One region of the Pantoea sp. X-Soil-OKNW-713 genome, then DNA from elsewhere that is predicted to be linked to it. Evidence: predicted binding sites of a transcription regulator. Region 1 holds the regulator's gene; each other region holds the start of a gene.
What was found. The regulator LexA, encoded in region 1, represses DNA repair genes until DNA is damaged. The targets are predictions, from matches to a motif close to TNCTGTATGTACATACAGNA.

Region 1 (9,895 bases):
ACCTGCGTAAATCAACGGGGCGGATTCAGGGGACGTGCCGCGCTGCCAGCGCCGGACACAGCGTGGATAGCCGGAAGAGGTCAAGGTTTCGCCCCCCGCATCCAGGCTGAGTAAAAGGGTGTTTTCATCTACCCAACTCACCCGGCTTTTGCTGACAGGGAGAAAAAAGCCGTCGTTGATAAAGGTCTTACTGACCAGATCAAACTCGCGTATCTCACAGGCATCGCCGCCGCTGGAGAGGTAAATCAGCGCACGCGCGTAGTCGGGGTAGAGTGGCTGGGCGCCATGAAAACTCCAGTGGCTGTTTTCCTGCTGGTTGAGTTGATCCAAATCCAGCACGGTTTCCCACTCGGGTTCGGCGCTCTGATAGGAGACCGCGTTAGTACGCCGCCAGATACCGCGCGGATGTTCCTCATCCTGCCAGAAGTTATACAGGCTCTCGCGATAGTGGGTAACCCAGGGAATGTTGGACTTGTCATTCAGCCAATGCAGCGTCGCTTGCTGGGCCTGTTGGAAACGGCTGCCCTGAGCGAATTGAGCAGTGGTAAGGCTGTTTTGTGTGGCGACCCAGCTGAGTGCCTGGTCGTTTAGGGGTTGCTCCAGTGCGTTTAACAGATCCTGATGTTGTTCTGGCGTCATGACATCTCCTTAGTAGCCTGGTGAACTGAAGCAAGCATAGCGGTTTTGCATTGAATTAACTTACAACGCATTTCCGGCAACGCTTCGTTATTCGCGCTGCGGCGGTGGTGCGTTACACTGGGCGCACTTTTTTCTGTGGAGAGTTTTTATGTCTCAGGATGCGCTGGCGCAATTGCGCGCGCTACACTGGCTGCCTGCTTCTTCCCCGCTGCTAACCGCACCCTTGCTCGACTGGCTAATGGAAGAAGACTCGATGACACGACGCTTTGAGCAGCATTGCCAGCAAGTCACGGTGCAACTGGTACGTGAAGCCTTTATTGATGCCGGTGAACTGCAAGAGGAAGGGGATTTGCTACCCGCAGATCAGCGCTTCTGGCTGCGAGAAATTTTGTTATGCGGCGATGGTGTGCCCTGGCTGGCTGGCCGCACCCTGGTGCCGGAAAGCACGCTTAATGGCCCTGAGCAGATGCTACAGCAGCTTGGTACACGCCCACTCGGGCGCTATCTGTTTGCCGACTCTACCCTGACGCGAGATTTTATCGATCCGGGTCAGGTCGGTGCGTTGTGGGGACGGCGTTCCCGTTTACGCCTCTCCGGCAAACCGCTGTTGTTAACTGAACTGTTTTTACCGGCGTCGCCACTTTATCGCGCGCTGGATTAAGGATAAGGATTGTGCAAAAGACCCTGGGAATAAATAAATTACAGGCCTACAGCCGCCTGATGCGCATTGATAAACCGATTGGCACGCTGCTGCTGCTGTGGCCAACGCTGTGGGCGCTGTGGTTATCCGGCATGGCGATTCCTCCACTCCCGGTGCTGCTGGTGTTTGTGTTGGGTGTCATTGTGATGCGTGCTGCGGGTTGCGTCATTAATGACTACGCCGACCGTAAAGTCGATGGACATGTGAAACGTACCGCTGCACGCCCGCTGGCGAGTGGGCTGGTGACGGAAAAAGAAGCGAAGCTGCTGTTTGTGGGCTTAGCGCTGCTGGCGTTTTTGCTGGTGCTGACCATGAATCGCATGACGATTATGTTGTCAGTGGTGGGGCTGGCGCTGGCCTGGGTTTACCCCTTCATGAAGCGTTATACCCATCTGCCACAGGTGGTGCTGGGCGCAGCTTTTGGCTGGGCCATTCCCATGGGTTGGGCGGCAGTTAGTGAGTCCTTACCTTTAGTCTGCTGGCTGGTGTTTATTGCCAACCTGTGCTGGACGGTCGCGTACGATACACAATACGCCATGGTGGATCGGGACGATGATTTAAAGATAGGCGTGAAATCGACGGCCATTCTGTTTGGTCGCTATGACAAGTTGATCATCGGCTTGTTGCAGCTGGCAACGCTGGGTCTGATGGTGCTGGTGGGGCTGCTGCTGAATCTGAATGGCGCGTTTTACTGGTCGCTGCTGTTAGCGGCAGGCTTGTTTGTCCATCAGCAGAAGTTGATTGCTCAACGCGAGCGCGAACCCTGCTTCCAGGCATTCCTGAATAACAACTACGTTGGTCTGGTGCTGTTTATCGGTATTCTGTTGAATACTCAGCCGTTTATCGATTTGCTGTAGCAGCGCGATTTTTCGTGCGATTGTTGAAGTAAAAAAGCCGTCATCCAGTGGATGACGGCTTTTTCATTAGCACCTTAATCGTGAGCCACTGCACTCTCGATGGTCAGACGCACATCGCTGGTCACCAACTCGGCCAGCATTTGCCACATGGCCTGTGTCTGCTCTGGATCGGCATCGCCACCGTCGCTGATATAGCCTTCATCGCGCAGGGTCAGCACCAGCGCGGTGAACACCGCTTTATCAAAGAACTCAGGGGCATTGATGCCGTGCAGCACCGACAAACGCTGTGCCAGTGTACGGCTCTCTTTTTCCAGCGTGCCACGGCTGATAGTGGGTTTCGCACTGAGAATCGAGAAGGTGATGGCAAAACGCTGGAGCGTTTCACGGATACCCGCCGCCAGTAGCTGTAGCGTGCGATAGCGCGCGGTGGTCATTTGTACCTGACCGTTTTGTTGCGTGATCAGACCCTGACGCGCCATCTCGTTACACAGCGATTGAATCAGCTCAGGCAACTCATTGTTGCTCCAGCGCAGGAACAGTTCACTCTTCAGCATCGGATAGACCAACGCGACCTGACGCAACAATTCAGCTTCACTGATTTCACGATGCTGCTGCACAATCGCGGCAATCAGCGACGGCATCACCAGCATGTGTTGAATGTTGTTGCGATAGTAGGTCATCAACACCGCCTGTTCACGCGGCAGGATGATGATGTCACCGATATTATCCTGCTCAGTCTCGAACTTATTCATGCCCATCGCGTGATCCAGCAGGGCTTCAGCGCTGAGATTCGGCACCGTGGCTTCCGGTGAGTAGGGCACATTGCGCAGCAATTGGGTGTAGCACTCCAGTTGCTCAATGAGCTGCTCGCGGGTCAGCGAACGCTGACGAGAAGCCAGTAGCGCGGTGACGCACAGGTTCATGGCATTGGCGGCACCCGCATCGTTAATCCGCACCATCAGGCGGTTGGCGATGTCATTCACTGCGGGGTTCATCCACGTCTGACGCTGAGGTTCGATCGGATCAATCGCCTCGCGCCATTCCGGCACATGTTTGTTCAGATAGTTCACCAGCGGCAGGGGTTCACCGAAGTTCACATAACCCTGGCCAAGATTGCGCAGCTTACGCAGGCCGCGCACCATCTGCATAAAGCCTTCTTTCTCTTTCGCTGCACCACGCAGTTCTTTGGCATAGGTGCCGACTTCCATCACATGTTCGTAGCCAATATAAATCGGCACGAAGGTGATAGGACGGCTACCGCCGCGCAGCAATGCCTGCAACGTCATCGACAGCGTGCCGGTTTTTGGTTCCAGCAAGCGGCCAGTACGTGAGCGCCCGCCTTCCACAAAGTATTCAACCGAATAGCCGCGATTAAACAACTCGCCCAGATATTCACGGAAGACCGTAGAGTAAAGCTTGTTGCCCTTGAAGGTACGGCGAATAAAGAACGCGCCAAGGCGACGGAAAATCGGCCCGGCGGGCCAGAAATTCAGGTTGATACCTGCGGCGATGTGCGGCGGCACCAGTCCCTGATGGTAGAGAACGTAGGAAAGCAGCAAGTAATCCATGTGGCTACGATGGCAGGGGACATAAACGATCTCATGTCCATCCTGTGCCAACTGGCGCACACGCTCGCCACCATTCACGTTGATCCCCTGATAGAGACGACTCCACATCCAACCCATCACGCGATCGGTGACGCGGATAGCTTCATACGAGAAGTCGGCAGCAATCTCTTCCATCAATTCGACGGCGTTTTGCTGTGCTTTCTCATGGGAAATCTTTTTGCTGCGCGCCTCATCTTCCACCGCTTTTTCAATCGCTTTCGATTGCAGCAGCTTATTAAACAGATCCTGACGGGCGGGCAAGCGCGGGCCAATCGCAGCCAGACGCTGGCGGGCAAAGTGGATCCGTGCCACGCGTGCCAGTTTCTGGGCTATCGACTTATCCGTACCGTGTTCGGTCGCCATCTGGCGCAGTGAAACGGTCGGCGAAAAGCGCACAAAGCTATCGCGACCATGCCAGAGAATGGCGAAGAATTTCTGCACACCGTTCAGAATACGCAGGTGAGGGGTGGATTCCCCCTGAACTTCACGTCCTGGTGCACGTCCAAACATCACCGATACTGGCAGCATCTGTACATCCAGTTCCGGGTTGCTGCGGTGCAGATCAAGGTAGTCATGAAACAGCTTTACGGACTCCAGATTCGGCACGAAATACGGGAAAACACGCGGTCCATCGTGGATAAACACATGTCGCGGCAACAATGAGCCGTCAATTTCCAGCGGTGCGAGCGGATCGGGCAGATCGTGTTTCAGACACTGCGAACGCAGTGTGAGGAGATCGGCCTTGGAGTCATAAGGCAGTACATACAGGATAGGCCGCGTCGGATCCAGTCCATGCTCGGACACGGGATCGGCGGGAATAGCCTTACTCTTTACCAAAATGGAGAGTGGTAAATTCAATAATTTATAATAAAGTTTACGCCAACCTGACATAGACAACTTCAAGCCTCTTGTTAGCAAAGCGCGGCAAGCATACCAGAATGCGCCGCGAAAATCTGTGGCTGCACCACTCCGGCTGCCCAGACATTGACGTCAAAACGAGTAAAGGGTTCAACGACATGGCAAATAACGTCACCGGTTTTCTCAGGATAGTGAAAGCAGCCGGTTATTCCTGGCAGGGATTGCGCGCTGCCTGGACACATGAAGCAGCGTTTCGCCAGGAAGCCATTGCCGCATTAGTGGCAATTATAGTGGCGTGCTGGCTGGATGTTGATGCTATTTCCCGCGTACTCATGATTGGTTCCGTGGTGCTGGTGGTCATTGTGGAGATCCTGAATAGCGCCATTGAAGCCGTGGTCGACCGCATTGGTCAGGAACGCCATCCGCTGGCTGGACGCGCGAAAGACATGGGATCGGCCGCCGTGTTGCTGGCTATTTTACTGGCGCTGTTTGTCTGGATCGCGCTGCTTTGGTCACATTTGCGATAAGGATTCCGGATTCATCAACTCGCTGATTTTTCCCTCAGTTTTGGTTTCCATTTCACCAATACCTGTATATACTCACAGCGACTGTATAAACAACCAGGGGGCGGGATGAAAGCGTTAACCAGCAGGCAGCAACAGGTCTATGATCTGATTCGCGACCATATTAACCAGACGGGCATGCCGCCAACGCGTGCGGAAATTGCTTCGCAGCTGGGCTTCCGCTCACCTAATGCGGCAGAAGAACACCTGAAAGCATTAGCGCGTAAAGGTGTTATTGAGATCGTTTCCGGCGCTTCGCGCGGCATTCGTTTATTAATGGAAGAAGAAGCCAGTGAGGGGCTGCCATTGGTTGGCCGTGTCGCTGCGGGTGAACCTTTGCTGGCGCAGGAGCACATTGAAGCGCACTACCAGGTCGATGCTAACCTGTTCAAACCCAGCGCTGATTTCCTGCTGCGTGTCAGCGGCATGTCGATGAAAGATATCGGCATTATGGATGGCGATCTGCTGGCGGTACACAAAACACAGGAAGTGCGTAACGGCCAGGTTGTCGTCGCACGTATCGATGACGAAGTCACGGTGAAGCGCTGGAAAAAGCAGGGCGCAATTGTGCAATTGCTGCCGGAAAACAGCGACTTCCAGCCGATTGTTGTCGATACCCGCGAACAATCCCTGACGGTCGAAGGGCTGGCGGTAGGTATTGTGCGCAACGGCGAGTGGCTCTGATACCTTGATTCCCCCCGCTACGGCAGCCTTCTGTGCTGCCGTGGTTTTATTCTCTGACAAGACGGTAGTGCAGCAAACCGGGACGGGCTGATGCAGCTGTTTTCCTCCTCTGACAAAGCACTCTGGCGGCTGGCGCTGCCTATGATTCTCTCCAATATCACTGTTCCGCTACTTGGCGTGGTTGATACCGCTGTCATTGGTCATCTCGATAGCCCCATTTATCTCGGCGGTGTGGCGGTTGGCACCACGGCGACCAGTTTCATCTTTATGTTGCTGCTGTTTTTACGTATGAGCACCACCGGGCTGACTGCTCAGGCATTTGGTGCTGGCAACAAAAAGGCACTGGCTCGGGCGCTTACCCAGCCTTTACTCATTGCCCTGGTGGCCGGTGTGCTGTTTATTTTGCTGCGCACGCCAGTCAGTAATCTGGCAGCGGTGCTGATGGGTGGCAGCCAGGAGGTCCAACAGCAGGCGCAATTGTTCATTCAGATTCGCTGGCTGAGCGCTCCCGCCACGCTGGCAAACCTGGTTATCCTCGGTTGGTTGTTGGGGGTGCAATATGCGCGTGCGCCAGTGGTGCTACTGGTGGTGGGGAATTTGGTCAATATCCTGTTGGATCTGGCGTTTGTATTGGGGCTGCATTGGGGCGTAGCAGGTGCCGCAGCAGCAACGGCACTGGCTGAATATACGACCCTTGCCGTCGGATTATGGATGGTGGCGCGTGTATTGAAGCTGCGCGGAATTGATTTGGCGATGCTGCGGGAGAGTTGGCGCGGTGATGCTGCTCGTCTGTTTCGCCTCAATCGCGACATTATGCTGCGCTCCTTCCTGCTACAAATCTGCTTTGCTTCCCTGACGATACTCGGTGCACGTATTGGCCCGGATGTGGTAGCGGTCAATGCGGTGCTGTTGATGTTTCTGACTTTCACCGCGTATGCACAGGATGGCTTTGCTTATGCGGTTGAAGCGTGTTCTGGTGAAGCCGTCGGTGCCAAAGATCGCAGTCGGCTATTGCTCATCTGGCATGCTGCCTGCCGTCAGGCGGGGTTGGTCGCGCTGCTGTTTGCGGCGATTTATGCGTTATTTGGCACCCATATCGTGGCCCTGCTGACTTCACTGGAAGCATTACGCGATGCGGCCGATCGCTATCTGCTATGGCAGGTGGTGATGCCGTTAGTGGGCGTGTGGTGCTACCTGTTGGATGGCATGTTTATTGGGGCAACGCGCGGCCGGGAAATGCGTAACAGCATGGCGCTGGCGGCGCTCGGTTATGGCCTGTCATTACTGACGCTTCCCTGGTTAGGTAATCATGGATTGTGGCTGGCGGTGACGGTGTTTCTGGCCGTGCGTGGAATAACACTCTGGTGGGTCTGGCGTCGTCACTGGCGTCATGACAGCTGGTTCGCAAACAGTTAACTATGATGCTTTGAATACAGAATAATCCGTAAGTGTGCTAACCATTCCGCAATGTCTACTATAATTATCCTTATCAGCGCGAATGAGTAGCGCTTTATGTTGGTTTTACCCGCTGAGCGTTGGGTATTCCACCACTATCACTCGACATAACATGGAGAAAGGTTATGAACAAAGACGAAGTGAGCGGAAACTGGAAACAATTCAAAGGGAAAGTGAAAGAAAAATGGGGCAAGCTGACGGATGACGATATGACGGTCATTGAAGGGAAACGCGATCAGCTTGTCGGGAAAATTCAGGAACGCTACGGCTACGCAAAAGATCAGGCCGAGCGAGAAGTTAAAGACTGGGAAAGTCACAACAAGGATTATCGCTGGTAACGGACCCGTTTAAGGACGATGCTCCTGCCCTCCGATCGTGATGATCGGGCTGGCACAGGGATGTGCCATCTATCCTTTTTTACCCCGCTTCTTACTTTCCAACTGATGATCGTGTTCACAGCTTTCGTGATGCGTACAGGCTTCTACTTCAACACAATTTTCACACAGACCGTGTGCTTCTATGACGCTGTGACGCAAGGAAAAACCGGCCTGTTCGGCCAGGCCTGCAATGATCTTTTCCACGCCATGCGCGTGCTTTTCACTGACTGCGGCACAACGATCGCACACCAGCATGACTGAGGTATGTGCCGGTTCATCGAAATGATGGCAAACCACGTAGCTGTTATTGGACTCCACACGATGGATAAAACCCTGCTCCAGCAGGAAGTCCAGTGCACGGTAAATAGTGGGGGGTTTTGCCTGGGGCTCACTGACACGCAACTGATCCAGCAAATCATAGGCGCTGATCGATCCATTCTGCTCTGCCATCAGGCGCAGCACCTCGGCGCGTTGTGAGGTCAGACGTACACCGCGTTGCAGACAGAGTGTCTCTGCCTGAGTAAGCAGTTGGTCGGGCGACAGATTTGACATAAGCGTTCTCCAGGTTGCGAGTGATGTTATTTTATCACACAAATTTTTACGCTGCTGTGATTGCTTTTTCTTCTTAACTCTCTCAGTAAAATTTCATTTTTTCATCGGGTTAGCCGCGCAATTTTCCGCAGACTCTTCTCACCCTGCCATCATTGATTCTGCTTGCTCTGACCTCATTACGGAGGCTTATCATTTTTTGCTTTGCAACTCACCGACTTAGCGACTAAGGTTCAAAAGGTCTTAAGTAATATCTGGTCTTAATTTAAGTGCCGTTTATTTTTTTGCATAAATACACGACAGATTGACGCATCAGCAGTCAATTCTGCGAATAGCAGTGCTATTTCCTTTCATTTCACAGCAATAAATCGTTAGCCCAGGTTCACAATAAGGGGCTGGTAAATTGTTTCGTCGATGACGTGGTCACGACTTTTAAAGGTGATGGCAGGCAAATGGTGAAGACATTATTCAGACGCAAAAGTGTTGGTTATATTGTTGTTTTGAATGCAGTATTTCTTTCCTCTTCGGCCCTGGCCGCAGGTACCTGGTACGACGCTCGTAACGATGCAATGGGGGGGACAGGGGTCGCTTCTTCCACCTGGAGTTCTGCGGTACTGGCAAACCCGGCTTTGATGACCAAAGCAAAACCTGATGATGACGTGAGTATTATTTTCCCTTCAGCCGGGATACAGGTTACTGATAAAGACAAACTGATTAATCGTGTTGATGACATCACGGACACCGTCGACCGTTATCAGAACGTGATTGATAACTTAACCTTCCAGGACTACCTCAACGGCTATCCAGAACTTAAAGCCGCGGCGGGTGATATGGCAAACCAGTTGCGCGATCTGCGTGGCAACAAAGCAGACGGCTCAGCAGGCGTTGCGCTGGCTGTTACGGTGCCCAATGAAACGCTGCCCTTCGCGTTTGTCACCAAAGCCTACGGTACTGCACACATCCGTGCCAACGTGTCACAAAGCGATATTGATTATCTGCAAGGGGTTGCGGATGGCACTGTCATTCCAGTGCCGGGTGATGAGGATAAGCTGACCTCCAGCGCCAACGGTCTGGCGGCGTTAGTGACCGATTACGGTATTGCTATGGCGCATCAGTTCAGCATTGCCGGGCATCCTGTCTCCGTAGGGATTACGCCGAAACTGCAAAAAACCTGGCTGTATAACTACACCGCCAGCGTGTACAACTACGATAAAAGCGATATCAACAACAGCCGCTACCGCAGCTCAGATACCGGTTTTAACGTTGATGCAGGTATCGCAACGGACTTTGCCGATAACTGGACGTTCGGCCTGACCGGCCAGAACCTGATTTCACGCGATATCGATACCAAAGAAGTGAATGGCTACCGTGATACGTACCAAATCCGTCCACTGGTCACCACCGGTCTGGCCTGGAACTATGGTGCCTTCACACTGACTGGCGATGTCGATTTGACACAAACCAAGCGTTTTAAATCGGAAGACAGCAGTCAATACGTTGGCGTCGGTGGGGAATACCGTGTACTGGACTGGCTGCAATTGCGGGCTGGTTATCGTGCGGATATGAAGTCAAATGACGCCAACGTGTTCACCGCAGGTTTTGGTGT
Region 2 (9,895 bases), 950 kb from region 1:
CCTGCGCCCTGCACAATGGGCTCCAGGATCACTGCGGCAATCTGCCGGTGATGTTGTTCCGCCAGACGGGCAAAATCGGCGAAATCAGCATCATCCCACGCATCATCAAACCCTCGCTCCGGTGCAGCCGCGAACAGGTGTTCCGGCAGATAGCCGCGCCACAAGCTGTGCATCGAGTTTTGCGGATCGCACACCGACATCGCGGCGAACGTGTCGCCGTGATAACCGCGTTTCAGGGTGAGAAATTTTTGCCGGGTTTCACCCCGTCCCAACCAGTATTGCAGCGCCATTTTCATCGCCACTTCGACGGCGATCGACCCCGAATCGGCGAGGAACACACATTCCAGGGGGGCTGGCGTCATCGCCACCAACTGACGGCACAGCTCCACCGCAGCCGGGTGGGTGATGCCACCAAACATCACATGCGACATCTGCGCCAGTTGGTCCTGCAAAGCCTGATTAAGACGTGGATGGTTATAACCGTGGATCGCCGCCCACCATGACGACATGCCATCCACTAATTCACGTCCATCCGCCAGTTGTAACTGGCAGCCATGCGCCGCGACGACCGGGTAGCAGGGCAGGGGATCACGCATTGAGGTGTAGGGATGCCAGATATGCTGGCGGTCGAAATTGAGATCGTCCTGAGTGAACATGGGTATTGTAAACCAAAAATAAAAAATATAGTTTACAAGTATAACCACGTTAATCGTCAGGATGAACCCTTTTCTGGAGTGAAGCAATGGCACATCGCTGGACACTGGCACAAGCCCAGGCACTATTCGATAAACCTTTCCTTGAGCTAATGTTTGAGGCGCAGCAGGTACATCGCCAACATTTCGACCCGCGTCAGGTGCAGGTCAGTACCCTGCTGTCGATCAAAACCGGCGCCTGCCCGGAAGATTGTAAATATTGCCCGCAAAGCGCGCGCTACAAAACCGGGCTGGAATCGGAACGTCTGATGGAGGTGGAAGCGGTGCTGGAATCGGCGCGCAAAGCCAAAGCCGCCGGTTCAAGCCGTTTCTGTATGGGGGCGGCGTGGAAAAACCCGCACGATCGCGACATGCCTTACCTGGAGCAGATGGTGCAGGGCGTGAAAGCGATGGGGATGGAAACCTGTATGACCCTCGGCACCCTCAACGACACCCAGGCGCAGCGGCTGGCGCATGCCGGTCTGGATTTTTACAACCATAACCTCGATACCTCGCCGGAATTCTACGGCAACATCATCACCACGCGCAGCTACCAGGAACGCCTCGATACCCTCGACAAAGTGCGTGGCGCGGGCATTAAGGTGTGTTCGGGCGGTATCGTTGGCCTGGGCGAAACGGTAAAAGATCGTGCCGGTCTGCTGGTGCAACTGGCGAACCTGCCGACACCGCCGGAAAGCGTGCCGATCAACATGCTGGTGAAAGTTAAAGGCACGCCGCTGGCGGATAACGACGATGTCGAACCGTTCGATTTTATCCGTACCATCGCGGTGGCCCGCATCATGATGCCGTCTTCTCACGTCCGCCTTTCTGCCGGTCGTGAGCAGATGAGCGAACAGACCCAGGCGATGTGTTTTATGGCCGGGGCAAACTCGATTTTCTACGGCTGCAAGCTGCTGACCACGCCGAACCCGGAAGAAGACAAGGATTTGATTTTGTTCCGTAAACTGGGACTCAACCCGGAGCATACCGCCACCACCGCCGGTGATAACGAACAGCAATATCAGTTGAGTGAACAGCTGTTGCATGCCGATACCGCGCAGTTTTACAACGCGGCGGTGTAATGAGCTGGTCGCAACGCATCGAACAGGCGCTGGCGGCGCGGCGTGCCGCCGACGGCTGGCGTCAGCGTATCCGCGTGGAACATAACAATGTGCGCGAGCTGACCGTCGCCGGGCAACGCTATCGCCACTTTTCCAGCAACGATTATCTTGGCCTGAGCCAGCATCCGGCAGTGATTGCCGCCTGGCAACAGGGGGCCGCGGATGCCGGGGCTGGCGCGGGTGCATCGGGACATGTGACCGGTTTCAGCCGTTATCATGCGCAACTGGAAGAACAACTGGCCGACTGGCTGGGTTATCGCCGTGCGCTGCTGTTTATCTCGGGTTTCGCCGCCAATCAGGCGGTGATCCATCTGCTGGCGGAAAAGCCGGATCGGATTGTGGCCGACAAGCTGGCGCACGCCTCGTTACTGGATGCTGCCAGCCACAGCCCGGCCACGCTGCGCCGTTTTGCCCACAATCAGCCCGCCAGCCTGGCAAAGCTGTTGGCAACGCCGGTGGAGGGTAACACCCTGGTGGTCACCGAAGGCGTCTTCAGCATGGATGGCGACAGCGCACCGCTGGCGCAGCTGGCTGCTGAAACGCAACGCGCCAACGGCTGGCTGCTGGTCGATGATGCGCATGGCATTGGCGTGACCGGTGAGCAAGGTCGTGGTAGCTGCTGGCAGCAGCAGGTGAAGCCAGAATTACTGATCGTCACCTTCGGCAAAGGCTTTGGCGTCAGCGGTGCCGCCCTGTTGTGCGATGACGCGACCGCCGATTATGTGGAACAGTTTGCCCGCCATTTGATCTACTCGACCGCCATGCCGCCCGCGCAGTGCTGCGCGCTGCTGGCGGCGTTACAGCAAATTCAGCAGGGCGATGAATTGCGTGCGCAGTTGCACGCCAATATCGCGCGTTTTCGCGCTGGAGCGGCAGATCTCCCCTGGCAGTTGATGCCATCGGCCAGCGCCATCCAGCCGTTGGTGGTCGGTGAGAACAGCGCTGCGCTGGCGTTATCACAGCGGTTGAAGGCGGCAGGCTGCTGGGTCAGCGCCATTCGTCCCCCGACGGTGCCACCGGGCACAGCACGCCTCCGCATAACCCTGACCGCCGCACATAGTTTTGACGATATCGATCGTCTGCTGGAGGCGCTGTATGACGCTGCACATCAATAAACAGGCGATTGCTCAGGCGTTTGGTCGGGCGGCGCAACATTATGAGCAGCATGCCGAGTTGCAACGCCAGAGTGGTGATGCCCTGCTGGCGCTGGCACCGGCCGGATTTGGCCCGCACCTGCTGGATGCCGGATGTGGTACCGGTTGGTACAGCCGCTACTGGCGCGATCGTGGACGTACCCTGACTGCGCTTGATCTGTCACCAACCATGCTGAATAGCGCGGCCCGGCAACACTCGGCACATCATTATGTGCAGGGCGATATTGATGCGCTGCCGCTGCCGGATGCCTGCGTTGATGGCGTGTGGAGCAACCTCGCGGTGCAATGGAGTAGCGATCTGCGCACTGCTTTGCAGCAATTTCTACGCGTGACTCGCCCCGGCGGCAGCGTGCTGTTTTCCACTTTGCTGGCCGGTTCGCTTAATGAGGTTCATCAGGCGTGGGCGCAGTTGGATGGACGTCAGCACGCCAACCGTTTTCTCAGCGCGGCGCAAATCGCCGCCGCGACCGATGGCATGGCGCTGCACAGCACGCTGCAAACCATCACCTTACATTTTCCCAGCGCGCTCAATGCGATGCGTTCGCTGAAAGGGATTGGCGCAACCCATCTGCATGATGGACGCCAGGGCGGATTACTGACGCGGAGTCAGCTGGCCCGGCTGGAGCAGTGCTGGCCACAGGACGAGGCGGGTTATCGCCTGAGTTATCATCTGATGTATGGAGTCTTAACGGCATGAAACGCTGGTTTATTACAGGTACCGACACCGAAGTCGGCAAGACGGTAGCCAGTGGCGCGTTGCTACAGGCGGCGGGAGCTGCCGGATGGGTCACTGCAGGTTACAAGCCGGTGGCCTCGGGTTGTGAGCAAACTGCCGAAGGCATCCGCAACAGCGATGCGCTGGCGCTGCAACGCTACAGTTCGCTGGCATTGCGTTATGAGCAGGTCAATCCGCTGGCTTTTCTTGAACCCACGTCACCGCATATCGTCAGTGCCGAAGAGGGCAGGCCAATCGATTTTGCCGGACTGTCTGCCGGGCTACGGGAGCTGGAGCAACAGGCAGAATGGGTATTGGTGGAAGGCGCGGGCGGATGGTTTACTCCGTTGTCGGCAACGCAAACCTATGCTGATTGGGTGGTGGCTGAGCAGCTGCCGGTGATCCTGGTGGTGGGTATCAAACTGGGTTGTATCAACCATGCGATGCTGACTGCCGCCGCCGTGCATGCCAGTGGCCTGCGCCTTGCAGGCTGGATCGCCAATACCATTCAGCCGCCGGGTAAGCGGCATCAGGAATATCTGGCAACCTTGCGTCAGCGTCTTGATGCGCCGTGTCTGGGCGAAATCCCGTATCTTACGCATGACGCGCAGCAGGATGACTGTGGCCGTTATCTGACATTGCCCTGAAGCGTAGCGGCGCGATAAATCGCGCCGCTACGGGCAGCTCATGTCAGGTTACCGTCAGCCATTTATTGATGGTGACATCGTCCAACTGGGCCACTTTTCCCTGCGCCACGTTGCGACCACGATGCAGCAGCAGAAAATAGTCAGCCACGCGGCGGATAAAGGAGACGTGTTGCTCCAGCAGCAGAATGGTCAGGCCGTAATCGCGGTTCAGGCGGCGAATCAGATTTCCCATCTCCTCCTCCAGCCACGGCGACATGCCTTCGGTTGGTTCATCAAGGATCAGCAATTTCGGTTGTAACACCAGCGCGCGCGCTAATGCCAACTGCTGCTGCTGATCCATCGGCAGTTCTCCGCTGCGCTGGTGGCGTAATGAATAGAGCGCCGGGAACAAATCGAACACCATTTCCGGAATGGCGCGACTGCGGTCGTCATGCGCCGCCATCAGCGCAATCAGCAGGTTATCTTCCACGCTCATTTGCGAGAAAATATGGCGACCTTGCGGTACGTAGCCGATACCCATGCGCGCACGTTGCTCCGCCGGTTGCAGCAATAAATCTTCAGGAGGGGAGCCATCTTCCTGCCAGGTCATCGACCCGCTATTGATCGGCAACCGTCCCATAATGCAGTTGACCAGGGTGGTTTTACCCATCCCAGGGCTACCCAGCACGCCCGTGCAGGTGCCAGGGGGCAGATCGAGGTCCACATCCCACAGGATATGGTTTTGACCGTAAAACTGATTCACCGAACGTAAACTTAGCATCTGACATTCTCCTTCCAGATAATTAGCCTGAATGCTCCCGCTCTGTGTCGTCTGGCAAACAGTCAAACACGATTCATCATTGCCACTCTCACCATCAGTGAGTTGATGCGTATGCTTATGGAGAAACCTGCAATTCCCAGGCCAGTTTGCTGATGCCATGAAAAAAAGCAGCAGCAGCGAGGCAAAATCAGGAATTAAAGTTGAGCGATGCTTAACAATTGCTGGGGGTGATAAAACGGCTGCACTTTAGCGGTGCTGAATGCTTAACGTTTCTGGTGCATCTGAGCAGTAATAAGGCAGATCGCTCAGGAATAAGTGGCCTTATTTACTGGGAATTTCGGGCTTTCAGTGACGTCAGCACGAAAAAAGAATAGTTAATGCCACGCGGGCTGTGGGAAAAATAAACATAAAAAAATTTTTTTTCGCACGCCAGGAATAGGCTTAGAAAATTATGCACAGGCGATGGCGGCGGGGCTGCCGTCAGTTATCCACTATTCCTGTGGATAACCTTGTGTATTAGAGACTGAAAACAGAGCGCAAGCGAGGAAATACGCGGCCTGGATACATTATGCTGAGAAACTGGGCTTTTTACTGATTTATAAATAAATCAATATGTTATTTAAAATCAAGCCTGAGATTTTTCTTGTTGGTCATACAACTGCAATTTTATGACGCTCTATTGACAAATGTTAAAAGCATCACCCATCTGGGGATAACCTTGCGCAACAAGGTTTTGCCAGATGCCGCATAAATTGCACTGAAGCGAGTCGTTGCTGCTCCCTGTTATCGTGCAGGATATCTGTAAATATATCCAGTATTTTTTTCTGGCAAATTCGCCATAGCGGAGTAGAATTAGCAGCCTGCCCGCCGATATCTCCTGCAGGAACGAAAAAACCATGAGTAAAGCCTTCAAACTCAACTCCGAATTTAAACCCTCAGGGGATCAGCCTGAGGCGATTCGTCGTCTGGAAGAGGGGCTGGAAGACGGTCTGGCACACCAGACGCTGTTGGGGGTAACCGGTTCGGGTAAAACCTTTACCATCGCCAATGTGATCGCCGATCTCAACCGGCCAACTATGGTGCTGGCGCCTAACAAGACCCTTGCGGCACAGCTCTACGGAGAGATGAAGGAGTTCTTCCCGGACAACGCGGTGGAGTTCTTCGTCTCCTACTACGACTACTATCAGCCTGAAGCCTATGTGCCCAGCTCCGATACCTTTATCGAAAAGGATGCCTCGGTGAATGAGCACATCGAGCAGATGCGTCTGTCTGCCACCAAGGCGTTGCTGGAGCGACGTGACGTTATCGTGGTGGCGTCGGTGTCGGCCATCTACGGTCTGGGTGACCCTGATCTCTACCTGAAAATGATGCTGCACCTGACGCGTGGCATGATCATCGATCAGCGCAGCATTCTGCGTCGTCTGGCCGAGCTGCAATATACCCGTAATGATCAGGTGTTCCAGCGCGGCACCTTCCGCGTGCGCGGTGAAGTGATCGATATCTTCCCGGCGGAGTCCGATGAGATTGCGCTGCGTGTGGAGCTGTTTGATGAAGAAGTGGAGCGGTTGTCATTGTTTGACCCGCTGACCGGTCAGGTGGTTTCGGTGGTGCCGCGTTTTACCGTCTATCCGAAAACTCACTATGTCACGCCGCGCGAACGCATCCTGCAATCAATGGAAGAGATCAAAAAGGAACTGGTGGTGCGCCGTCAGGTCCTGCTGGAGAATAATAAGCTGCTGGAAGAGCAGCGCATTACCCAGCGTACCCAGTTTGACCTCGAAATGATGAACGAACTCGGCTACTGCTCGGGTATCGAAAACTATTCACGCTACCTGTCCGGACGTGGGCCAGGCGAGCCGCCTCCGACGCTGTTCGACTACTTACCGGCAGATGGTCTGCTGGTGGTGGATGAGTCCCATGTGACCATCCCGCAGATTGGCGGGATGTATCGCGGTGACCGCGCACGTAAAGAGACGCTGGTGGAGTATGGTTTCCGTCTGCCGTCGGCGCTGGACAACCGCCCGCTCCGCTTCGAAGAGTTTGAAGCGCTGGCACCGCAAACCATTTATGTTTCGGCAACGCCGGGTAATTACGAGCTGGAGAAATCCGGTGGTGAGGTGATTGATCAGGTGGTGCGTCCGACCGGGTTGCTCGATCCGATCCTCGAAGTACGTCCGGTGACCACCCAGGTGGATGACCTGCTGTCGGAGATCCGCAAACGCGTCGAGGTCAACGAACGTGTGCTGGTGACCACCCTGACTAAACGCATGGCGGAAGATCTCACCGAATATCTGGAGGAGCACGGCGAGAAGGTGCGTTATCTGCACTCAGACATCGATACGGTGGAGCGTATGGAGATCATCCGCGACCTGCGTCTGGGGGAATTTGATGTGCTGGTGGGGATCAACCTGTTGCGTGAAGGGCTGGATATGCCGGAAGTGTCGCTGGTGGCGATTCTCGATGCCGATAAAGAGGGCTTCCTGCGTTCGGAGCGTTCTCTGATTCAGACCATTGGCCGCGCCGCACGTAACATTAACGGTAAAGCGATTCTTTACGCAGACAAGATCACCAACTCAATGGCACGCGCCATCGAGGAGACCGAGCGACGTCGTGAGAAGCAGGAGCGGTATAACGAAGCCAACGGCATCGTGCCGCAGGGACTGAACAAAAAAATCACCGATATTCTGGAGCTGGGCAAAAACGTGGTCAAAACCCGTGGCAAGGGCAAAACCGCCACGCGTAGCGCCGCTGAAGCCGAAGCCAGCTATCTGGCGCTCACCCCGCAGGCGATGCAGAAGAAGATTCACGAGTTGGAAGGACAGATGCAACAACACGCGCAGAATCTGGAGTTTGAAGAAGCGGCACGGGTGCGTGATCAATTGCACGAACTGCGCGAGCTGTTTATCGCTGCGTCCTAATGCGCGATAAATCGCGCCGCTACGACTCTCAGCGCGGGTGAGTCGTGGCGGCGTGTTTATCACGCCTTGTTTCAAAATGCCTGGATGGCATGCTCCAGCGCCAGGCGTAACAACTGGCGGTCATGGCGATATTTGATATCCGCCGCTTCCAGCGGTTCACGGACAATTAAGCGTCCTTCCACACCACGAATATCCGCTGCCGGGCTGACCACCACCGCATCAATCACCCGTTTGCCTATCGCTTTTTCCATAATTACCAGCTTATCCGCGACGGTCAGGCGAGCGGCTGCCGGACTGAGTTCGCGCCCAAGATTACCGATAAACACCATGGTGGCGGGGGTACGACGCAGCGCACGCGCCATCTCTTCCATCAGCAGAATTGGCATCAGACTGGTATAAAAACTGCCGGGACCGATCAGAATCAAATCGGCTTCAGCAATCGCGTCGAGTGCTTCCCGGGTGGGCACCACATTCGGATGTAGCATCAATTCCTGCGGTGCTTGTTGCATCTCATCGACGGCGGTTTCGCCGTAAACCATATTGCCTTCGCTATCCTGCGCCACCAAATCCACGGGCTGCTCTGACATCGGAATCAAGAACGCATCTACTTTCAGCAGATTACGAATGATATTGATCGCTTCCAGTGGCCGCACGCTGAGATGGTCGAGCGCTTTCAGGATCAGGTTGCCAAGATTATGGCCGGCCAGTTCGCCGTTGCCGGTGAAGCGATATTCGAACATGGCGGAACCGACGCTCGGTTCCGTGATCAACTGGTTGATACAGTTGCGCATATCGCCCCAGGCGATGCCGCCTTCTGAACGGCGGATGCGTCCGGTGGACCCACCGTTGTCGGTGGTGGTCACAATACCGGTCAGGCGTGAGCCGAGCGGAGCCAGCGAGGACATCACGCGACCAAGGCCGTGTCCACCGCCCAGCGCCACCACGCGATCCAAATCTGCCAGGGTACGATTCATGTTGCTCCTTATCGCTGACGCTCACCCGTTGAGCATCAGTTAAACTGATATGTATCAAAATCTGTCGGTTATTTTAACGTATCCTGTCGCGAAAATGCGGTGAAAAAACGTTATGTATCAATATATATAGCGAAAATCCGCGATGGAAGCGAACAACAAATCGCGCTAACATTCGGGCAACCCTGTTGTTCGAATGGACAACATACACTCAAAGCCTGATTGCCTAAGTCCTCCGGATAGGGTGTTCAGGCCGCAGCCCCGAGCTGCCAGGGTGCAGAAAGAAATGCCTGCATCTCCCGTATTTGGAAAGGTGTTCAGGTGTCACAATTTACTGATGCATATGCGCGCAGCTTTTATTATCTGCGCCTGTCGGTCACGGACGTGTGTAACTTCCGTTGTACCTATTGCCTGCCCGATGGCTACAAACCGCAGGGTACGCGCAATAAAAGTTTTCTCTCGCTGGATGAGATCCGCCGCGTGACGCGTGCCTTTGCGGCCGCGGGCACTGAAAAAGTGCGTCTGACCGGTGGTGAGCCCTCTTTACGTCGTGATTTCACCGAAATTATCGCTGCGGTGCGGGAAAATGCTGCTATCCGCCAAATCGCGGTGACCACCAACGGCTATCGGCTGGCGCGTGATGTGCGTGACTGGCGTGCTGCCGGGCTGACCTCAATCAATGTCAGCGTCGATAGCCTTGATGCCCGCCAGTTTCATGCCATCACCGGTCAGGACAAATTTCATCAGGTCATGGCCGGGATTGATGCCGCGTTTGAGGCGGGTTTCAGCAAGGTCAAAGTCAACAGCGTGCTGATGCGTGATGTCAACAGCCACAGTCTCGATACCTTTTTACAGTGGATCCGCACGCGTCCGATTCAGTTACGTTTTATCGAGCTGATGGAAACCGGCGAGGGCAG
Region 3 (9,895 bases), 2.3 Mb from region 1:
CGCGCGATTTGTGCCGCTTTTGCGCCAGTCTGGCCATTGAACCTTAATTTTTACGCCCCGCAGGCTGAACTCAATGTTCGTTGACTGCGTCACATCATCTACACTGAAATCGGCAAACAAGTGTTCACAACCCAATCGCTCGACAATTTTATGCACTCGCCGACAAATGGAGGATGCACTTTGTATGACGTTCGCATTGGGATGTAACGTCACACATATGGCATCCAGTCCACTTTCAGCCAAGGTAGCCAGGCGCTCACTGTCCAGATAATCCCCATTACTGTTAAATGCCACATGCGTATAGGGTAACGTGCGTTTTATCAAAGCAATTTTGCTTTCCAGTGCCAGGTCCATTAACGGTTCGTTATAAAGATTTAACGAGATGCGATTCTCATAACGAACGGCCGCCAGTTCATGACAGATCTTTTCTAATAAAGTCTGGTCCATGAAGCGTTGCACTGACTGACGATTTGAAAAACTTACCGGGCAATAATCGCATTTCCGGTTACAACTGTATGAGAGCTCCAGGTTGACGATTTCAACGTGTCGTTTGAACATGATTTGTTTCTGAATATCCGTCAGTAGCGCACTGCGACGATTATCTAACAAATTCATAATGCTTTCGTCTGAACCGAAACTGATCTGATCGAAATAGTTCATTGAAACTCTCCTGCTTATCCCCTCCGGTTTGACAAGTTATCTGCTCTTACCGAAGCCAGAATGGGATGACTCTGCTAAAGTGCCAGGAGGGATCCGGGCGGTTAAATGAGGTTAAAATTAACACCGGGTAAACCTTTTCAATCGTGAGATAAAGGCCTAATTCACGCCTATTTGCCGCCTACGTATTCACCCTGGTGAGCGTGTTCTGGCTTGCAGAAAGCAAAAAACGAAGGGTGTATAAACACCCTTCGTTTACGTTAATCAGATTCAGTAACTCGTTATGCCAGACAAGTCTGTTTGGATAACGCCTGTTACGCTGATTAGCCTTGCAGCAGAGACAGAACCTGCTGAGGTACGGCGTTAGCTTTCGCCAACACGGAGTTACCTGCCTGCTGGATGATCTGTGCTTTAGACATGTTCGACACTTCTGTTGCGTAGTCCGCATCCTGGATACGAGACTGCGCTTCCGACAGGTTCGTCGTGGTGTTGTTCAGGTTGGTGATAGCAGAGTCCAGACGGTTCTGCACCGCACCCAGGCTTGAACGGTAGGTATCAACTTTAGCGATAGCTTTGTCCAGCAGCGCCAGCGGGTCAGCAGTTGCTGCGCCAGAGAATTCTGTGGTTGCAGTCACGCCACCGGTAGAGCTCAGTTCGATACCTGAAGTTGCGCCAGAAGTCGCAGCAGTTGCATCGGAGCTGTTTGCCAGCAGGCCAGAAGACACGCTGTAGTTTTTGTCCTGGATGGTGACGTAGGCAGTTGCGTTGCCGCTGCTGTCGGTGCCAACTTTAATCAGCTGACCGCTCTGTACCGCGCCGTTAGTGGCGATACCGTTAGATTCGTCACCGTAAGAAACGTCGGTGGTGTTCAGTTCAACTTTACCGGCATCTGCACCGCTGTTATCAACAGATACAGAGTAGTAATCGCTGCCAGACTGAACAACATATTCGTTGGTGCCAGAGATCTGGTGCAGAGACAGAGTACCGCTGCTCACGCCCAGTTTGGTTGCTACGTCTGACATGTCAACATCAGTCATCACGCCGCCAGTATCGGCAACCTGAGTAACCGCGTCGGTCACATCCAGAGAGTTTTTAGAAACAGAGAAGCCGCTCAGACCCAGAGTTGAAGAGTCGATCTGCTCCAGGTTGATGTCGATGGTTTCGCCATCGTTAGAACCAACCTGAATGCTCATTGAGCCGTTTTTAGACAGCACGTTCACGCCATTGAAAGTGGTCTGGTCAGACACACGGTCGATTTCATCCAGACGTGATTTGATTTCGTCCTGGATTGAAGACAGGTCGGAATCAGAGTTGGTACCGTTCTGCGCCTGTACGGTCAGTTCACGGATACGCTGTAAGTTGTTGTTGATTTCAGACAGTGCGCCTTCAGTAGTCTGCGCAGCAGAGATACCGTCGTTGGCGTTACGAGCTGCCTGAGTCAGGCCGTTGATGTTAGAAGTGAAGCGGTTAGCAATTGCCTGGCCCGCTGCGTCATCTTTAGCGCTGTTAATACGAAGACCAGAAGACAGACGCTCAATAGAAGTAGACAGAGCAGACTGGTTCTTGTTGATGTTGTTCTGAGTGATCAGCGAGAGGCTGTTGGTATTAATGACTTGGGCCATGATAAATATTCCTGTTAATCAAGTCTTTCGGTTAAGGTGTGGGCTTCAACCCGCCGGCTTCAGCGCCGTCAAAGTTGTTATCGTCTGCCCTTAAACAACCTTTAGATTTTTTTTAGTACCAGGCAAAAATTTTTGTCTTCAGCCTGTCACGCTTATGTTTATCGCCCGACCCGCAGACTTCTTTAGATATAAATGATCACTTTTCTAGCGTCAGAAATACCCTTCTCTATATGCGCTATTCGCTTTATTACTCGCAGGTAAATAATTTTAAACTTTCCCCATCGAAAGCCGATAACCCCGGTATTCACTCTCCGTGTCGACATAAAAAGGAAACAACATGGCAAGTATCTCTACCCTGGGTGTCGGTTCAGGCCTCGATTTAAGTAGCATTCTGGATAGTCTGGAAACCGCCGAAAAAGCGTCATTAGATCCTATCTCTACTCAGCAGACGGCTTATACCGCCAAGCTGAGCGCTTACGGTACGTTGAAAAGCGCATTGACCACTTTCCAGACCGCGAATACCGCATTGAATGACGCGGATCTTTTCACTGCGACGTCTGCCACCAGCAGTTCCAGTGCCTTTAGCGCCACGACATCTGGCAGCACAGTAGCCGGAAACTACACCATTAGCGTGTCACAGCTGGCGCAGGCACAAACCCTGACTTCAGCAACACAGACCAGCAACAGCACCGCGCTGGGCGACAGCTCTGCCAGCAGCCGTACGATGACCATTACTCTGGTGGATGGCACCAGTAAAGACATCACCCTGACCAGCGATCAGACGTCATTGACGGGTATGCGTGATGCCATCAACAGTGCCGATGCCGGTGTTACCGCCACCATTATTAAAACCGGTGATAGCAGCTATCGCCTGTCACTGACGTCGTCAGAAACCGGCAGCGATTATGCCGTTAGCAGCATCAGCGTGACCGGCGATGACACCCTGCAAGGCATCGTAGGATATGACTCAACCTCCAGCAGCAACGCCATGACGGAAAGCGTCACGGCTCAGAACGCCAAGCTGACGGTAAACAACGTTGAAATTGAGAACAGCAGCAACACCATCAGTGATGCGCTGGAAGGCATTACGCTCAAACTCAATGACACCACCACCGGTAACGCGACATTAAGCATCACCAAAGACTCGTCGAAAGCGCAAAGCGCGATTGAGAGCTGGGTTGATGCCTATAACACCCTGCTGACGCAGTTCGACACTCTGACCAAATATACCGCAGTGGATGTCGGTTCAGATTCACAGGACTCCAGCAACGGCGCGCTGCTCGGTGACAGCACCCTGCGTACCATTCAGACGCAGCTGAAAAGCATGCTGACCAATGCGCAGAGCAGCTCAACCTATAAAACGCTGGCGCAGATCGGTATTACCACTGATCCGACATCCGGTCAGTTGGAGCTGGACTCCGATACCCTCGAGAGCGCCCTGACCAGCGACCCGGATGGCGTGAAAGAGATGATCGTTGGCGATGGCACCACCACGGGCATCACCACCACCATCGCCACCAACCTGACCAGCTGGCTTTCTACCACCGGTATCGTTCAGGCGGCCACCGATGGCGTGAGTAAAACCCTGAATGATCTGACCGATCAGTACAACGATATGAGTACGCGTATCGATAACCTGATCGCGCGTTATAAAACACAGTTTACTGCCCTCGATGTTTTGATGAGTCAGTTAAACAGTACCAGTAGCTACCTGACACAGCAGTTTGATTCTTCAAGCAGCTCCAGCACGACGACCAGTAGCTCATCCTCATAAGGAGTGATTCATGTATAGCGCAAATGGCACCCAAGCCTATGCCAAAATCGGCGTTGAAAGCGCCGTCATGAGCGCCAGCCAGCAGCAACTGGTGGTTATGCTGTTTGACGGTGCGCTCAGTGCACTGGTACGCGCCCGTCTGTTTTTGCAGGACGGAAATATGGAGGGCAAAGGCCTGTCGCTCTCTAAAGCGATCAATATTATCGAAAACGGACTCAAACAGGGTCTGGCAGAAGGCAGCGGTGATGAACTCACCGATAACCTGTTAGGGCTGTACGCCTACATGGTTCGCCGTCTGTTACAGGCCAATCTGCGTAATGACGTAGAAGCCATCGAAGAAGTTGAAGGGCTGCTACGTAACATCGCTGATGCCTGGAAAGAAGTCGCTCAACCTCAACACCTTCAGGACGCCGTTTAATGACTATCGCACCGCATCTGATTGCCATTTACCAGCAGTTACTCGATCTCAGCCAGGGAATGCTGCGCCTTGCCGCAGACGGCGAATGGGATGAATTAATCACCAAGGAGATGGAATACGTTAGTGCGGTGCAACAGTTGGCACGATCGACGCAAGATAACGCACCTTCGCTGCAAACTCAGGAGCAACTGCGCCCGGTATTACGCCATATCCTTGACAATGAGAGTGAAGTCAAACGCCTGTTACAGGCACGTCTGGATGAACTGGCACAACTGGTTGGACAATCATCACGGCAGAAAACCATGATGAGCGCCTACGGCAAGCAAGGCAGCGTATTGGTACCACGTCAGTCAGTCTGAGTGTTACCTGAAGTAGCGGCAGCGAAACCTCTTTCCCTGCCGCTATTTTTTCAACGATTAATTCTGTGCGGCACTCTGCGTCGGACGCAAAATCTCAGGTTCAATATTCTGAATCACATCGTCATTTGGCCGTGCGGCGACTTCTTTTAATGCCTGCTGACATTCAACCGTTGGACGGTCCACTTTACGCATCCGCAAGCCATCGTAACGCAGCTCACCATTATTTAATCTCAGCGGCATCACACGCACCTGCCGTGTCACGTTAACCCACTGGTCATCCAGACGAGTCAGCTTGCCGGGTTTGGCAATAACGCGTTGCCATTGGCGGCAATCAAGCGTATCGCCCTGTGCGCCAATAATCAGACTGCCCATTGCCTGGTCGCTTACCAGCTTGCGTTGGGGACCGACCGTTTGCCAGTAGCCCTGCAATTCCGCTGGCGCGGGCGTCTTAACCGCCGCTTCATAATTGTTGATTTGCGCACACCCGGTCAGCGCCAGCGCGGCCAGTACCATCCACTTTTTCATCATTCGATCCCTACACTCGCTTCAATGGCGGCTACGTTATAATTTTTCCAGGGCGTTGCGCAAGGTATCTGCACAGGATCTGGCTGGTTCCTGACAAGCTGACGCATGCGCGCTACACTACGCGCCGAGTTTATTAGCAGGAACCTCCGCATGAAAACGCCAGAACAATATTACGCCCAGGCTCGAGAAATGTTTTTTGCCGCCCATCCTGATTTCCAGGCGGCGCTGGATGAATTGACAGAGAATGATGCGCAGCAAGCGGGCATGACCCTGACTGCGCTGCGCCAGTGGCACGCAGAACGTATCTATGCCGCATTCTTACGCCAGAAGAACCTCGACGGCATGCTGTTTTCTATTCAGCTTGCCGAACCGGATAAAGCGGTGGCCGCAGAGGCCATCGAAACCTACCTGAAATCCCACGCGGCGGCGTTAGGTATGACGTGGGAAGAGTTCTGTATTAAGAACGAACTTTAAACACTTCAGTTTTGCGTGGTCGCGATTTCACACCTCGTACCACTCAAAATGATCAGGATAAAGTTGTACAAGGACGAAAAACTTGTATAAGTTAGTTCTACGACTTCGGTCGTAGATTGTCCTTGAACGAATGGTGCTTTTGCACCGCCTCTGGAGGTGTTGCTGGATTTCCACCTCCAGAGGTTCTATTTTTTCACTTACTCTTCACGTTCTAGCGCCTTCACTTCGACATAACGCGCCACTGCCAACAGGCGATTGATATGGGTCAACAGCAGATCCACATCAGACTGCAAAAACTCTTCAGAGGAGCGAGACGCGGTGACAATCGCATCCTGTACCGTTTCACTGATGGTCAGCGAATTATCCTGCTTTGCCTGAATCAATAACGCGGCCAGCAACAGCGACTGCGCTTCGACCTGTGCCATCAGCTCTTTCGCTTCCACATCCATCTTTGCCATCTTAAGTAAAATATCGACGACCAACTGGCGCATGCTTCCCCTCCTGGCGTGAAAAAGTGACGTGGTGAGAGACAGGTCGAAAAAATTATCAGCTTTCCCCTTCCTGCCGCTTGATACTGTTTTTATTTACAGTAATATGACGCTCTGATTGATTAAATGGAATGCCCTGAATGTTTGTGGAGCTGATTTACGACAAGCGCAACGTCGCAGGATTACCCGGTGCGCGCGAAATGATCTTGCAGGAACTGGAAAAACGCGTGCAGCGGGTATTTCCGGAGCTTGAGGTACGGGTCAAACCGATGGAACGGAACGCCATTGAGACCGATATGAGTAAAAATGATAAAGCCACCCTGGCACGCATCATCGAGGAGATGTTCGATGAAGCCGATATGTGGCTGGTGGCCGACTAAATCACCGCGTTGGTGGCTTAGCGCTCCTGCTCGTTATGATTGACGGCGATTTCCAAATCCTGAATCGCCTGATCAATATCATCCAGCAGTTTTCCCTGCTTATTAATCAACGTATCGAATCGTGCGGCATACTCTTTGTCTTTATACTCACCGGCATCAAACGCCAGCCAGTGACTGGAAAGAGTTTCGGTGTTGGTCTGCGCATAGTGACGCATCTCTTTTAGCTGTGAGGTGACATCACGCAGGTAGTCAGTTTTGGTTTTGATTGCCTCTGAATCACTCATGCTATATTCCTTTTCTGTGAAATTACCCATTTAAATAACGCTTCAGTGATTAAAGGTAGTTAAATATATCGACAATGCATTAGGAATAATCGGATCTGACTTTTCTACTGAGGCTGAAACCCTCGCTGCCGTGTGCCGGCCAGGCAAATGACTCGCCGAAAAGTATCAATGCAAAAAACCCGCTCACAGGCGGGTCAAGTAACACAAAAACTACGGCAAAAATTACAACACGTCGGTCAAGTGATCGACGACAACCCTTCCGTTTACATCGGTTTGCGTAATACGGTAGCTGACATTCCAGGACCGCTGGATGCACAGTTTATCAAACAGGGAGACATGGCCCTTATGTTCACCATTCTTCCCGACAATACGCCATTCGGTAATATCTTCCTGACCGCGATTGTTGAGCCTTTGTATGCTCTGTTCTACTAAGCGATCGCTATCATCAATCTTCAAATAATCACGCAACATTGTGCTCACCTCCCGTTAACGAAGGTCACACTACGCTTTTTATTTGTCGTTTCAATCTAATATTTTTATCGTTGACCGGAATACGGTCGGATGCAGAAAGAATCCGATTTGACGTAAACAGAACAGCGCTTTTTACCCTGTCGAGCGCTTTCAGACGCTTCTCAAGATAAATAATCGCTGTCTGAGACATTTTCCCTGGATGCTCTGTTAATGTAGACCTCACAAAAATAATGTTCCGGAACCTGCCATGCTCTCAACCATCCTTTATCGCAGCCACCTCTGCGACCATGTTCCAGTGAAAAGACTGGAAGACATGGTTGAAAAAGCCAATAGAAATAATGAATTATTGGATGTGACGGGCATTTTATTATTTGACGGGCTGCATTTTTTTCAGTTGCTGGAAGGGCCAACCGATGCGGTACAGTCTATCTATGACCGGATCTGTAAAGACGCCCGCCATCAAAACCTGGTAGAGCTATTGCACGACTATGCCCCGGCGCGCCGTTTTGGCAATACCGGGATGGAACTGTTTGATTTACGCGAACACGATAAAGCCACGGTGTTACAGGCGGTGCTCAATAAAGGAACATCAAAATACCAGCTGACCTTTGAAGACCGGGCATTACGATTTCTGCGAACGTTTGTCGAGGCCGGAGAAAAAGAGAACTATTTCGAAATCCCCCCCGCCAACACCTGGGAATTTATCGCCGACGAGCAGGAAAATTTAATCATCGATGTTCCGCAAGACGCTTCTGTCCAGTGTCATTTTGCTTTCCAGCCGATTATCGACCCCTTTTCACGCGAAGTATTGGCGCTGGAAGCGCTGATTCGCAGTGCTGATGGCGGCTCACCACAAAAGTTTTTTGCCCCATACAGTCGCAAGCAGGCTTATGAGGTTGATCTCAAATGCAAAAGCCAGGCATTTAAGCTGGCAAAGCAGTTCAACATCCCGAAATTAACGCTGTCGATTAATCTGCTGCCGATGTCGCTGGTGATGGTGCCAAATGCGGTGGACTACCTGCTGGAAGAAATTCATGCCAATGGCCTGATCCCGGAGCAGATTGTGGTTGAGGTGACGGAAGATGAGGCCATCTCACGCGCCGACGAATTTACCGCCGCCATTAAACAACTCAAAGCAGCGGGCATCAGTGTGGCCCTCGATGATTTTGGTGCCGGATTTGCCGGCCTGTCACTGTTGGCAAAGTTCCAGCCGGACAAAATCAAAATTGACCGCAGCATTATTAAAGATGTCCACAAAAGCGGGCCTAAACAGGCGATTGTGCATGCCATGATCAAGTGTTGCGCTTCGCTGGAAATTTCCGTGATAGCGGAGGGCGTAGAGCAACCCGAAGAGTGGATGTGGCTGGAGGCGGCAGGAATCAGTAAATTTCAGGGCTTTTTGTTTGCCCGACCACAATTGAACGGCATCCCGGCTGTAGCATGGCCGGAGATACACTAATCACGAAAACTTGCGCAATCCGGGGTCGTGAACTAGCACGGTTAAAAATGCTTGTGATTGGCATCACGATACCAGGCAAATTTTGCCGCACAACCCTGTATTTTTCGGACAAATCTGAGATAATGACTTTGCCCCTTCAAGAGCTAAGCCATTGTGAGTGCCGGAGATAAGCGCCGGGTGGGGCATAAACTTTTCATCAAAACGGCGCGAGTAATCGCGCCGTTTCGTTTGCAGTGATGCTGATTACACCTGCATATTCATAAAGCCAGTTAATACCTTGAAATCATTGCGTTGTTTCATGTTGATGTAAGGTTCCGCAATGTATTACCGCAAACTGATTCCTGACGCTGGGCGGCTTCAAGTTGATTTGCGGTAATTTTTTGCCTTTTATATGCCCCACAGTAAAATTATCGTCCCGCTCCCCGTGATCCACCCGATACAGACTCTACCCTTCCCATCAAACACATTTTTTTGTGTTAGGATTTGCACCTTCCAACAGAAGGAGTGGTTATGAAAAGCGCTAAAGTATCTCCGCTTTTGGCCCTTGGGTTGCTGGCAGTAGCCTGTATTGCTCTGGCTACCCCCCCTTACACTTCCTCAATGGATTACAAAAGCGTCAGATATCACGTAGACCAATGCATGATTAGAGGGGCTACTTTATACATTGCCGGTTGGTACATATCTGGTGATGATAACGGTCCGGGAGATATCGCTATAATCTACGAAGGTGAAAAAGCAAATCTTGATATTCATGTTAAAAGAACCCTTCGCAGTGATGTATCAGATGAGTTTTTGTTGGGAAAGAAAGAGACTGTGGGATTTTCCGGTGTACTTGACCTTCCTGGTGTGCCCGATTCATTCAACGCAAATATTATGATAATTGACAAATCAGACGGAAAGAGAAGAGTAATAAACTATTCGTGCAATTCTCTTCAAGGTGGACTATGAGCACTAAACCATGGAAAGTGACAGGATGGCACATTG

Region 2: uvrB (excinuclease ABC subunit UvrB) is a predicted target of LexA. The motif match lies at 5,887-5,906, and genes of this name have one in related genera.
Region 3: AC6I8R_RS12525 (DinI-like family protein) is a predicted target of LexA. The motif match lies at 6,402-6,421, and genes of this name have one in related genera.

What each region holds. Positions count from the first base shown of each region.
Region 1 covers NZ_AP035995.1:370,208-380,102, forward strand. Annotated here, with positions in the region: gene AC6I8R_RS01655 (prolyl oligopeptidase family serine peptidase) at 1-639, opposite strand, end outside; gene ubiC (chorismate lyase) at 788-1,300, shown strand; gene ubiA (4-hydroxybenzoate octaprenyltransferase) at 1,312-2,196, shown strand; gene plsB (glycerol-3-phosphate 1-O-acyltransferase PlsB) at 2,271-4,694, opposite strand; gene AC6I8R_RS01675 (diacylglycerol kinase) at 4,820-5,188, shown strand; gene lexA (transcriptional repressor LexA) at 5,294-5,908, shown strand; gene dinF (MATE family efflux transporter DinF) at 5,999-7,324, shown strand; gene AC6I8R_RS01690 (CsbD family protein) at 7,489-7,701, shown strand; gene zur (zinc uptake transcriptional repressor Zur) at 7,771-8,292, opposite strand; gene AC6I8R_RS01700 (conjugal transfer protein TraF) at 8,742-9,895, shown strand, end outside.
Region 2 covers NZ_AP035995.1:1,317,996-1,327,890, forward strand. Annotated here, with positions in the region: gene bioA (adenosylmethionine--8-amino-7-oxononanoate transaminase) at 1-656, opposite strand, end outside; gene bioB (biotin synthase BioB) at 743-1,774, shown strand; gene bioF (8-amino-7-oxononanoate synthase) at 1,774-2,928, shown strand; gene bioC (malonyl-ACP O-methyltransferase BioC) at 2,909-3,664, shown strand; gene bioD (dethiobiotin synthase) at 3,661-4,329, shown strand; gene AC6I8R_RS06080 (ABC transporter ATP-binding protein) at 4,373-5,089, opposite strand; gene uvrB (excinuclease ABC subunit UvrB) at 5,986-8,007, shown strand; gene AC6I8R_RS06090 (gluconeogenesis factor YvcK family protein) at 8,079-8,981, opposite strand; molybdenum cofactor riboswitch at 9,175-9,310, shown strand; gene moaA (GTP 3',8-cyclase MoaA) at 9,300-9,895, shown strand, end outside.
Region 3 covers NZ_AP035995.1:2,647,209-2,657,103, forward strand. Annotated here, with positions in the region: gene AC6I8R_RS12485 (radical SAM/SPASM domain-containing protein) at 1-660, opposite strand, end outside; gene AC6I8R_RS12490 (FliC/FljB family flagellin) at 981-2,279, opposite strand; gene fliD (flagellar filament capping protein FliD) at 2,617-4,053, shown strand; gene fliS (flagellar export chaperone FliS) at 4,064-4,471, shown strand; gene fliT (flagella biosynthesis regulatory protein FliT) at 4,471-4,830, shown strand; gene yedD (lipoprotein YedD) at 4,888-5,355, opposite strand; gene AC6I8R_RS12515 (DUF6388 family protein) at 5,506-5,829, shown strand; gene iraP (anti-adapter protein IraP) at 6,027-6,320, opposite strand; gene AC6I8R_RS12525 (DinI-like family protein) at 6,458-6,697, shown strand; gene AC6I8R_RS12530 (hypothetical protein) at 6,715-6,981, opposite strand; gene AC6I8R_RS12535 (hypothetical protein) at 7,150-7,413, shown strand; gene AC6I8R_RS12540 (diguanylate phosphodiesterase) at 7,700-8,911, shown strand; gene AC6I8R_RS12545 (hypothetical protein) at 9,422-9,859, shown strand; gene AC6I8R_RS12550 (glucosyl transferase) at 9,856-9,895, shown strand, end outside.